DNA from 2 places in the Arthrobacter sp. TJ-236 genome. Region 1 is predicted to be linked to the other one. Evidence: predicted binding sites of a transcription regulator. Region 1 holds the regulator's gene; the other holds the start of a gene.
The links. The regulator HspR, encoded in region 1, represses chaperone genes until heat shock. The targets are predictions, from matches to a motif close to AAGTTGAGTCNNNNNGACTCAACTT.
Positions count from the first base shown of each region.

Region 1 (4,403 bases):
TCGCAGGCCGGTGGCGCCCCCGCTGATGACCAGTCCGCCTCCGCGAGCGCCGACGAGGACATCGTCGACGCCGAGGTGGTCGACGACGACACCAACGAGAAGAAGTAGCCATGCCGCACCACGGAAACGACGAAGAGCACCAGGCGGAACCGGTGAACTTCCGCGACAACCGGAAGATCGATCCCGAGACCGGTGAGGTCCGTGGGCAGCAGGACGACGCCGGTGAGCCGGCTGCGGGGGATCCCGCGGCCGGCGGCCCGGCCGCTCCCGCGGCCGACGCGTCGGAGGGGGACGCCCTGGCCCAGGCCGAGGCGATCCTCAACGAGGCCGGCGGCGAGAGCAACCCGGCGGTGGACGTGGTCGCGGAACTCCGCAACGATCTGCTCCGGCTGCAGGCCGAGTACGTGAACTACCGGCGCCGCGTCGAGCGTGACCGCGACGTCGCACGGGACCAGGCGGTCATCGGGGTCATCACCACGCTGATGCCCGTCCTCGACGACATCGATGCCGCGCGTCAGCACGGCGATCTCGCCGAGGGCCCGTTCGCGGCGATCGCGGGGAAGCTCGAGAACGTGCTCAGGACGTACGAGTTGACGCGGATCGACGAGGTGGGGGTGGAGTTCGACCCGAACATCCATGAGGCCCTCATCCAGCAGCCGAGCGCCGAGGTGCAGACGGACAGTGTCAGCCAGATTCTCCGGGCGGGCTACCGCAAGGGGGAGCGCGTCCTCCGGGCCGCGCAGGTGATCGTCGCAGTACCCGAGTAGATTGCATCGCCGGGCGGACACCGAACGGCGGCAACGAAATTTCCCGACTCGCAGAGCTCGCTGGGAAATATTAAAGCCGCCTTCCTCGGTGCTCCGCCCGGCTCTCCCGGGTTAAGGGGCCCTCAAATGGCTTTTGACCCGCCGTACTTCATTGTTCTTCCTAGGAAAGGAGACTCCGATTGGCTAGTCAGGATTGGGTCGACAAGGATTTCTACAAGATCCTGGGTGTCTCCAAGGATGCGTCCGACGCCGACATCAAGAAGGCGTACCGCAAGCTCGCACGCCAGCATCACCCTGATCAGAACCAGGGGGATGCCGGGTCCGAGCGGATGTTCAAGGACGTGTCGGAGGCGTACTCGGTGCTGTCCGATGCCGAGCAGCGCCAGCAGTACGACGCCATCCGTGCGATGGGCGGCGGCGCGCGCTTCTCCGCCGGGGGCCCGGGCGCTGGCGCCGGCGGCGGCGCGGGCTTCGAGGACATCTTCGGGAACCTCTTCGGCCAGGGTGCGGGGCCGCGCCAGCGGACCGGCTTCTCCAACAGCAACCTCCCGCCGGAGTTCGCGGACCTCTTCGGCGGCGGCGGCATGGGCGGCAGCACCTTCCCCGGCGGCTTCCAGCAGCCACGTCCGCAGAAGGGCGCCGACCGCACGGCCACCACGTCCATCTCCTTCGCGGGCGCCATCAACGGCACCACCATCGGCCTGCGTGAGCCCTCGGGCGAGCAGATCGACGTGCGCATCCCCGCGGGCATCCGCGACGGGCAGAAGGTCCGCGTGAAGGGCAAGGGTCAGCCCGGGCAGGCGGGCCCGGGAGACCTCATGGTCGCGGTGTCCGTGAAGGATCACCCGCTCTTCAAGCGCGACGGCGACACCATCCGCATCACCGTCCCGGTCACCTTCCCGGAAGCCGCCCTCGGTGCGGAGATCGAGGTGCCGACACTCTCCGGCGAGCTGGTGAGGATGCGCATTCCCGCGGGGACGCCGTCGGGCCGGACGCTCCGCCTCAAGGGCAGGGGCGTCAAGACCTCCAAGGCCACGGGGGATCTACTGGTCACGGTCGAGGTGGTGGTGCCGCAGAACCTGTCCAAGGAGGCCGAGGCCGCCGTCGAGGCCTTCAGGGACGCCACGAAGGACGCCGACCCCCGCGCCGGCCTTGCCGCGAAGGCGCGGCTGTAACAGTACATTCGACCGAACGCCGGGAGGACCGGCACGGAAGGACGCCACCGATGGACTACACGATGCCCGTCTACGTCATCTCCGTGGCCGCGGAGCTCGCCGACATGCACCCCCAGACCCTGCGTCAGTACGACCGCCTGGGGCTCGTCATCCCTAGCCGGGCGCCCGGCAGGGCGAGGCGCTACTCGCAGAAGGACGTCGGCACGCTACGGGAGATCCAGCGGCTGTCCCAGGAGGGCGTCTCCCTCGAGGGGATCCGACGCATCCTCGAGCTCGAGAACAAGGTGGCCGCCCTGCAGGCGCGCGTGTCGGAGCTGTCCTCCGAACTCTCCGCGCAGCGTGGTCGGTCGGAATCGAGCAGGATCTTCGCCGCGGGCCTCGCGGGCGACGTCGTCACGCTGGCACGCGGTCAGCGGCCGCGCCCGCGCAGTCAGGCTCTCGTGGTCTGGCGGCCCGATCCGGAGCGCGCGCGGTCGTCCTCCGACGCCGTCGGGTGGTAGTCGGGTGGTCGCCGGGTGGTAATCGTCGGGGCGGGCGAGGAGACTGGAACCATGCACGTCGAACCGGGAGGTCCTGATGCTTGAGCCGATCATCGCGGCGTTGGCGGTCGGCGCCGGGATCCTCGCGACGCTGGGCGCCGGAACGGGCGTGGCCGGCTGGCTCGTGGTCCGGAAGGTCAAGCGCTCCCGGATCATCGAGCGCACGCGGGACCGCGGGATGCTCGCCGCGCGCGCCTACGCGCCCGATCCCCTGACGCGGGAACCCGCCCGCCTGATCAGCAACCTCACGCGATCCTCCCGAGCCACGCATCTCGCCCTCGAGGAAGCTGCGGCACAGCACCGCCCCGTGGGTGACCTCCCGCGCGCGGCCGCGGAGATCGACCGCGCCGCAGCGTCCCTCGAGACCCTTCTGAAGGCGGCGGACCGCGAGCCCAACCGCGCGCTCAAGCAGGAGTGGACCCGGGACCTCTCGGCGCAGGCGCGGGCACTCGACGAACTCTCCGCCGATCTCCGGCGCTCCCTCCTGGCGACCTCCCGCTCGATGGACACGCTGCAGCTCGAGCAGGCCACCGCGCGGCTGCGCACCGAGATCTCGGCGATGAGCACCTGGCGTGACACCTACGGGAACCGCCAGGCCTGGTGAACTGTTGGTCTCGGTACCAGTGATCCAACGGCTTCGGGGGTAGAGCGTGACCATCAGGCGTCGCATCCAGCGCATCGTCACGGCGAACCGCACGGCCGCCGCGGACGCGAAGAAGAACCCGCGCGTGCAGGCCGAGGAGGCCCAGCGGTCCCAGCACGCGCTCCTCGACCAGGCCCGCCGCGGCGCCGCCGACCTCGCCGCCCACCATCACCGCATCGGCCTCTCGGCCAACGAGGCCGCCCTCTACCTCCACCGGGTCGAGCGGGCGGCCGAGGCGGCCGTGCAGCGCGGCGACGACGACGCTGCGCGCGCTGCCATCCGGGAGTCGATCTCCGCACGGAAGCGGCTGGAGGCCCTCACCTCCCAGCTGGCCGAGGCCGAGCACCAGTCGCGGAGGGTGCAGGACGACGTCCGGCGGCTCGAGGAGCGCCTGCAGCGCAACGCGATGGAGTACGACGCCCTCCTGGCCCGGCGGGCCGCGGCGGAGGCGACGAGAGGCGTCCACGAGGCGCTCGGCGCGTCCTCGCGGGAGTCGGCGGCCATCGATGCGGCCCGTCGCAACGCCGAACTCGAGGTGCGCCGCTTCGAGGCCCAGGCCCGGGGTCGCGAGGAACTCTCCTGGTCCGACCCCTCCTCGCCCCGGCTGGAACAGGCCTTCGAGGAACTGGAGGCGGAGGTCGCCGCGCAGCAGGAGCTCGAGGAGCTCAAGCGGCGGCACGGCGGCGGCCGCCCGTAGCGTCCTCGGTTGTCGCCAGTGGCCCGTGGGGCGTCGGTCGCCGTTGTTAGACTCGGCCCATGACTGAGCTCAGCGGGTCCCATGTCCTGGTCGTCGGCGCAACCGGAGTGCTCGGAGCGGAGCTCTCCCGCCAACTCGCCGCCCAGGGCGCGCAGCTCACGCTCTCCGGCAGGTCCGAGGAGAAGCTCACCGCGCTCGCCTCGGAGCTCGGGGACGCCGTCACCGCTCAGGTCGCCGCCGATCTCGGCAAGCCCACCGGCCCTGCTGACATCGCGGCCGCCGTGTACGGGCGGGAACTGAACGGCGTCGTCTTCGCCTCGGGTGTGGTGGCCTTCGGCCCGGCCGTCGAGGTGGACGACGACACCCTCGATGAACTCATGCTCGTGAACCTGCTCGGCTACATGCGGCTCATGCGGGAGGTCGCGCCGAAGCTCGCGAAGGATTCCTTCATCGCGCAGATCAGTGCCGTGGTCGCCGAGAGCCCCACCGCCGGCATGGCCGCGTATTCCGCCACGAAGGCGGGCCTCAGTGCCTACGGCAAGGCGCTGACCCTCGAGCTGCGCAAGCAGGGCGTGAGGGTGC
Region 1 covers NZ_JBZCNI010000001.1:1,570,561-1,574,963, reverse strand. Annotated here, with positions in the region: gene dnaK (molecular chaperone DnaK) at 1-108, shown strand, start outside; gene AC4D16_RS07390 (nucleotide exchange factor GrpE) at 111-767, shown strand; gene AC4D16_RS07385 (DnaJ C-terminal domain-containing protein) at 947-1,942, shown strand; gene AC4D16_RS07380 (heat shock protein transcriptional repressor HspR) at 1,993-2,442, shown strand; gene AC4D16_RS07375 (hypothetical protein) at 2,519-3,085, shown strand; gene AC4D16_RS07370 (PspA/IM30 family protein) at 3,132-3,821, shown strand; gene AC4D16_RS07365 (SDR family NAD(P)-dependent oxidoreductase) at 3,881-4,403, shown strand, end outside.

Region 2 (4,403 bases), on a different contig from region 1:
GCGCGAGGATGATCACGTGACCGAGCCCGGTCCAGTACACGGGGGTGTCGACGACGATCAGCCCGGTCACGCACACGGCGGACGTCGCGGTGAAGAGCGCCTCGAGGAGGGTGGCGCTGCCGGCACCCACCTTCGCGGTCGGGATCATCAGGAGCGCGGTCCCGCCGGCGATGGCCGCGGCGAACCCGAGGACGATCACCTGCGCCGGGTGCCGGGGGCTCAGGTGGCGGGCCCAGGCGGCGGAGCGCGTGAGGAACCCGCGGACGACGGCGGAGGCCTGCGCTTCCCGAGGGGTGTCTGTGCTCGGCCTCACGGGAACGCTCGAACCTCCGGCGGTGGGATGACGCTGTGGCGGCATCACGGGAGGGGCCCCGGGCCAGAGGCCATTCAACCCGAGCGGCGCGGCCCCGGAGGGTGTCTTTACGGCTTCTTGATGCTGTGGGCCGTCGGCTTCGTCCCCGCGGACGCGCAGGACGGGGCGTCAGGCCCGGAGGGCTCCGGCCACGTCGGTGAGCCGTGCGACCTCGTGGTCGGGCCGCGTCATGGCCGGCGGGTAGGGCGCTCCGCCACGGTTGAGCCAGACAGTACGGAGACCGGCACGGGAGGCGCCGTCGACGTCCCACGGATGCACCGCGACGAGCACGGCGTCGTCCGCGTCCCGCCCCCGTTCCCCCAGCGCGTACGCGTACGCCTCGGGTGCGGGCTTCCAGAGAGGGGCGTCCTCGACGGACAGGACGGCGGACACCAGGTCGCGGACGCCCGCCCGCTCGAGAAGGCCCGACGCCGTCGCGGCCGCGCCGTTCGTCAGTGCCACCACCTCGTGGCCGGCCTGCGCGAGGTCGCGGATGCCGTCGGCGACGTCGTCGTGCGGCGGGAGCGCCTGCAGCGCGTCGAGGACGTGCGCGACGGCGTCGTCGAGCCCGCGGTTGAGGGGCTGGTCCGCGAGGACGGACCGGAGTGCGCCCTCGGCCACCGTGCGGAAGGCCGGGTTGTCACCGAGGACGGTCAGGGCGAAGCCGTCGCGGAGCACCGCGGAGAACCAGTGCGCCGCCAGGTGGGGCGGCGCCCCGATCTCCTCGACGTGCTGCGCCATGCGGCCCATGTCCGAGAGCGTCTCGTTGACGTCGAGGAGGATCAGGGGAGGTGCCACTACTGGCGGTACCCCTCCACCTGGCTGATGGGCCGGGCGCCGGCGTCCGCGGGGTTCTCTCCGGCGTCGGCCTTGGCTCGGCGCTGGCGGAGCAGGTCCCAGCACTGGTCGAGATCCTCCTCCAGCTTCTTGAGCCGTACGGCGTGATCCTGGTGGGCCTCGCCGTCGCCCGCGTCCTGGGGCTGGTCGCGGAGGTCGTGTTCCTCCTGCACCAGTGCCTGGATGCGCTGCAGGATGTCGTGCTCGTCCATGGTGCCGTCCTTCGTCGTCGTCAGCTGGCTTACTGCTCAGGCTACTGATGCCCTTCCAGGCTGGCTAGGAGCGGCGTCGGCCCGCCCGAATTTGGCGGGCCGGTGAGATGCCCTAAGCTGTTCAGGAACAACCCGCCTGTGTAGCTCAGTCTGGTAGAGCATCCGCTTCACACGCGGAAGGCCCGGGGATCGAGGCCCCGCGCAGGCACGAACACCTGCTGGGAACAGCATCAGGAAGGCCCGTACCGCACGTCGGTACGGGCCTTCCTGCGTCTGATGTGTTCGTCGACGGTGAACAGGAAATCTCTTAGCAGTCGGCCATAGGGAGTGCTAATATCTTCGTAGTTGAGCGGAGGTCGCTCAACCTCGAAGAACCGACTACCGCACACCGTGCGGAACCTGTGAAGGAGTTGTTTCCCGTGGCCATGAAATTCGATCCGTTCCGTGAGCTTGACCGCGTCGCCGGCGCTCTCCTCGATCCCCGTCCCGGGCTGCGTCTCATGCCGATGGACCTCTACCGCGAGAAGGACCACTACGTCCTGTCGGCCGACCTCCCGGGTATCGATCCCGGATCCGTGGACATCGACGTCGACGGCCAGCTCCTGACCATCCGCGCCGAGCGCACCCTGCGCGGGGCGGAGGGCGTGAAGTGGCTGACCCGCGAGCGCGAGAGCGGCTCGTTCCTGCGCCAGCTCAACCTCGGGCAGGGCGTGGACACCGAAGGCATCTCGGCCCGCTACGAAAACGGTGTCCTCAGCGTCACCATCCCCGTCAGCGAGCGAGCCAGGCCCCGCAAGATCGAGGTCGTGAGCGGGGAGTCCTCCACTCCCATCGAGACCGCGACCGTCGAGTCCCCCGCTGGGACCCAGCAGCACTCCGTCGAGGCGTAGTCCCCACCCCGTCAGTACCCCCGGACGCCCGTCCGGGGGTACTGCTGCGTCCGGCCCCGGAAAAGGCTTGCGACGTCGGGGGCCGGACGCCAAGGATGAAGGCATGGACTTCACACCCACCTCAGCCATCGTCACCGGTTCCGATTCCGGCATCGGCCGCGCCACCGCCGTCGCCCTCGCAGCAGCGGGCTGCAACGTGGGGGTGACCTGGCACTCCGACCAGGAGGGCGCGGAGGAGACCGCGCGCCTCGTCCGCGAGAAGGGCGTGCGGGCCGCCGTCGCGCGGCTCGACACCACGGACGCACCCGCCTGCGGTGACGTGGTGGATCAGCTGGCCCGGGAGCTCGGCGGGCTGGACGTCTTCGTCAACAACGCCGGCGTCAACGGCGGCACGCTGTTCATGGAGACGGATTGGGACACGTGGCGCGGAACCCTCGGCGCCAACCTCGACGGCGCCTTCGTGTGCATCCAGCGGGCAGCCCGCCACATGATCGACGGCGGCCGGGGCGGCCGGATCATCGCGGTGACGAGCGTGCACCAGGAGCAGCCGCGTGTGGGGTCCGCCGCTTACGACGCCTCGAAGCACGGCCTGGGCGGCCTCATCCGCACCATCGCCCTTGAGCTGGCGGACCGCGGCATCACCGCTAACGCCGTCCTGCCGGGCGAGATCAACACGCCCATGAACGATTCCGCCGACCAGGACCCGCACACCATGGAACGCCCGGGCATCCCGCTCGGCCGGCCCGGTGCGCCCGAGGAGATCGCGGACGTCGTCGCCTTCCTCGCCTCCGGAGCATCGAGCTACGTCAACGGCGCCTCGTTCGTCGTGGACGGCGGGATGCTCCTGATGGGGCCGCAGGCCGGCTCGCACCTCACGAGCAACGACTGGCGGACGCTCTGACCCCTCCGGTGTGACATCGGGCACAACTTTCAGCAGCCGTTCACGTGGCGTTCAGTCCGTCCCGATACCGTGGCGCTTCCAGCTGCTTCGAAAGGCCCGCCATGGATGCTCCACACACCACTTCCACCGATACAGACCAGCAGGACTGGTCCGGCTTCCGCCGGGGCGAGCGCATCACGCTCCAGCATCCCGCCGGCACGCACCTCCGCGGGGTGCTGGACATGCGCAGCGACGACGCCTCCGTGCTGTGGATCCACCTCAACGACGGCGGTGGGCGGCGCCTGGTGCACCGCGCCGACGGATACCGGGTGCACCGGGGCTGAGCCGGGGCCCCTGCACGAGCCCCGACATGACGAAGGGCGGATCCCTCGAGGGGACCCGCCCTTCGTCATGAAAAACGCATCAGCTGATGCGGGGCCCACCCGAATCCGGGTCGTTCGTCGATGCGTCGGGCAGCGAGCCGTTCGCCGGCGATCCGCCGGAACCGCCGGTCGGCGGGGCCTCCACGTTGCCGCGCCAGGCACCCGTCTCACCGCCGCTCTTCTCGATGAAGTCCTTGAACCGCTTGAGGTCACCCTTCACCTGGGCGGTGTCGGCATTCACGACGGCCCCGATCTTCTCCGTGAAGGTCTCCGGGTGCCAGTCGATCTGCACCATGAGCCGCGTGAGGTTGTCGTCGAGACGGTGGAACGTGACGACTCCCGCATGGGATTCGCCGTCCGTGCTCTTCCATGCGACGCGCTCGTCGGGGTGCTGCTCGGTGATCTCGGCGTCGAACTCGCGCTTGACGCCTCCGATGCTGGTCACCCAGTGCGTGTGGGTGTCCGATGTCTGGGTGATGGAGTCCACTCCGCCCATGAACTGCGGGAAACTCTCGAACTGCGTCCACTGGTTGTAGGCCGTGGTGACCGGTACTGCTACGTCGATCGATTCCTGAACTGAAGCCAAAAGATTCTCCTTCGTAGAGACTCCGGAAGCGCCACGACGCCGTTCTTCAACAGCATTGTGACCGAAACCGTAAGTTCCCTTAGCGTAGGCCGAACCGGTTGGATTTGGCCAACGCACGGGTCTAGGGTGAAAGAAGGTCACCCGGGTCTGATCGGTACGTCATGTGCTCGGCCGGGCGGCGTATTTTTCTCTAGCACTGGAGGATTCATGAAGGCTTCACCCACCCTCACGGACAACATGCAGGCCGTCCTGGTCGATCTCAT
Region 2 covers NZ_JBZCNI010000003.1:117,972-122,374, reverse strand. Annotated here, with positions in the region: gene AC4D16_RS12790 (TrkH family potassium uptake protein) at 1-313, opposite strand, end outside; gene AC4D16_RS12785 (haloacid dehalogenase type II) at 482-1,150, opposite strand; gene AC4D16_RS12780 (DUF2630 family protein) at 1,150-1,401, opposite strand; tRNA gene AC4D16_RS12775 (tRNA-Val) at 1,536-1,609, shown strand; gene AC4D16_RS12770 (Hsp20/alpha crystallin family protein) at 1,827-2,291, shown strand; gene AC4D16_RS12765 (SDR family oxidoreductase) at 2,395-3,192, shown strand; gene AC4D16_RS12760 (hypothetical protein) at 3,294-3,515, shown strand; gene AC4D16_RS12755 (SRPBCC family protein) at 3,595-4,140, opposite strand; gene AC4D16_RS12750 (Dps family protein) at 4,348-4,403, shown strand, end outside.
Region 2: the regulator HspR is predicted to act here: its motif matches at 1,744-1,768, upstream of AC4D16_RS12770 (Hsp20/alpha crystallin family protein).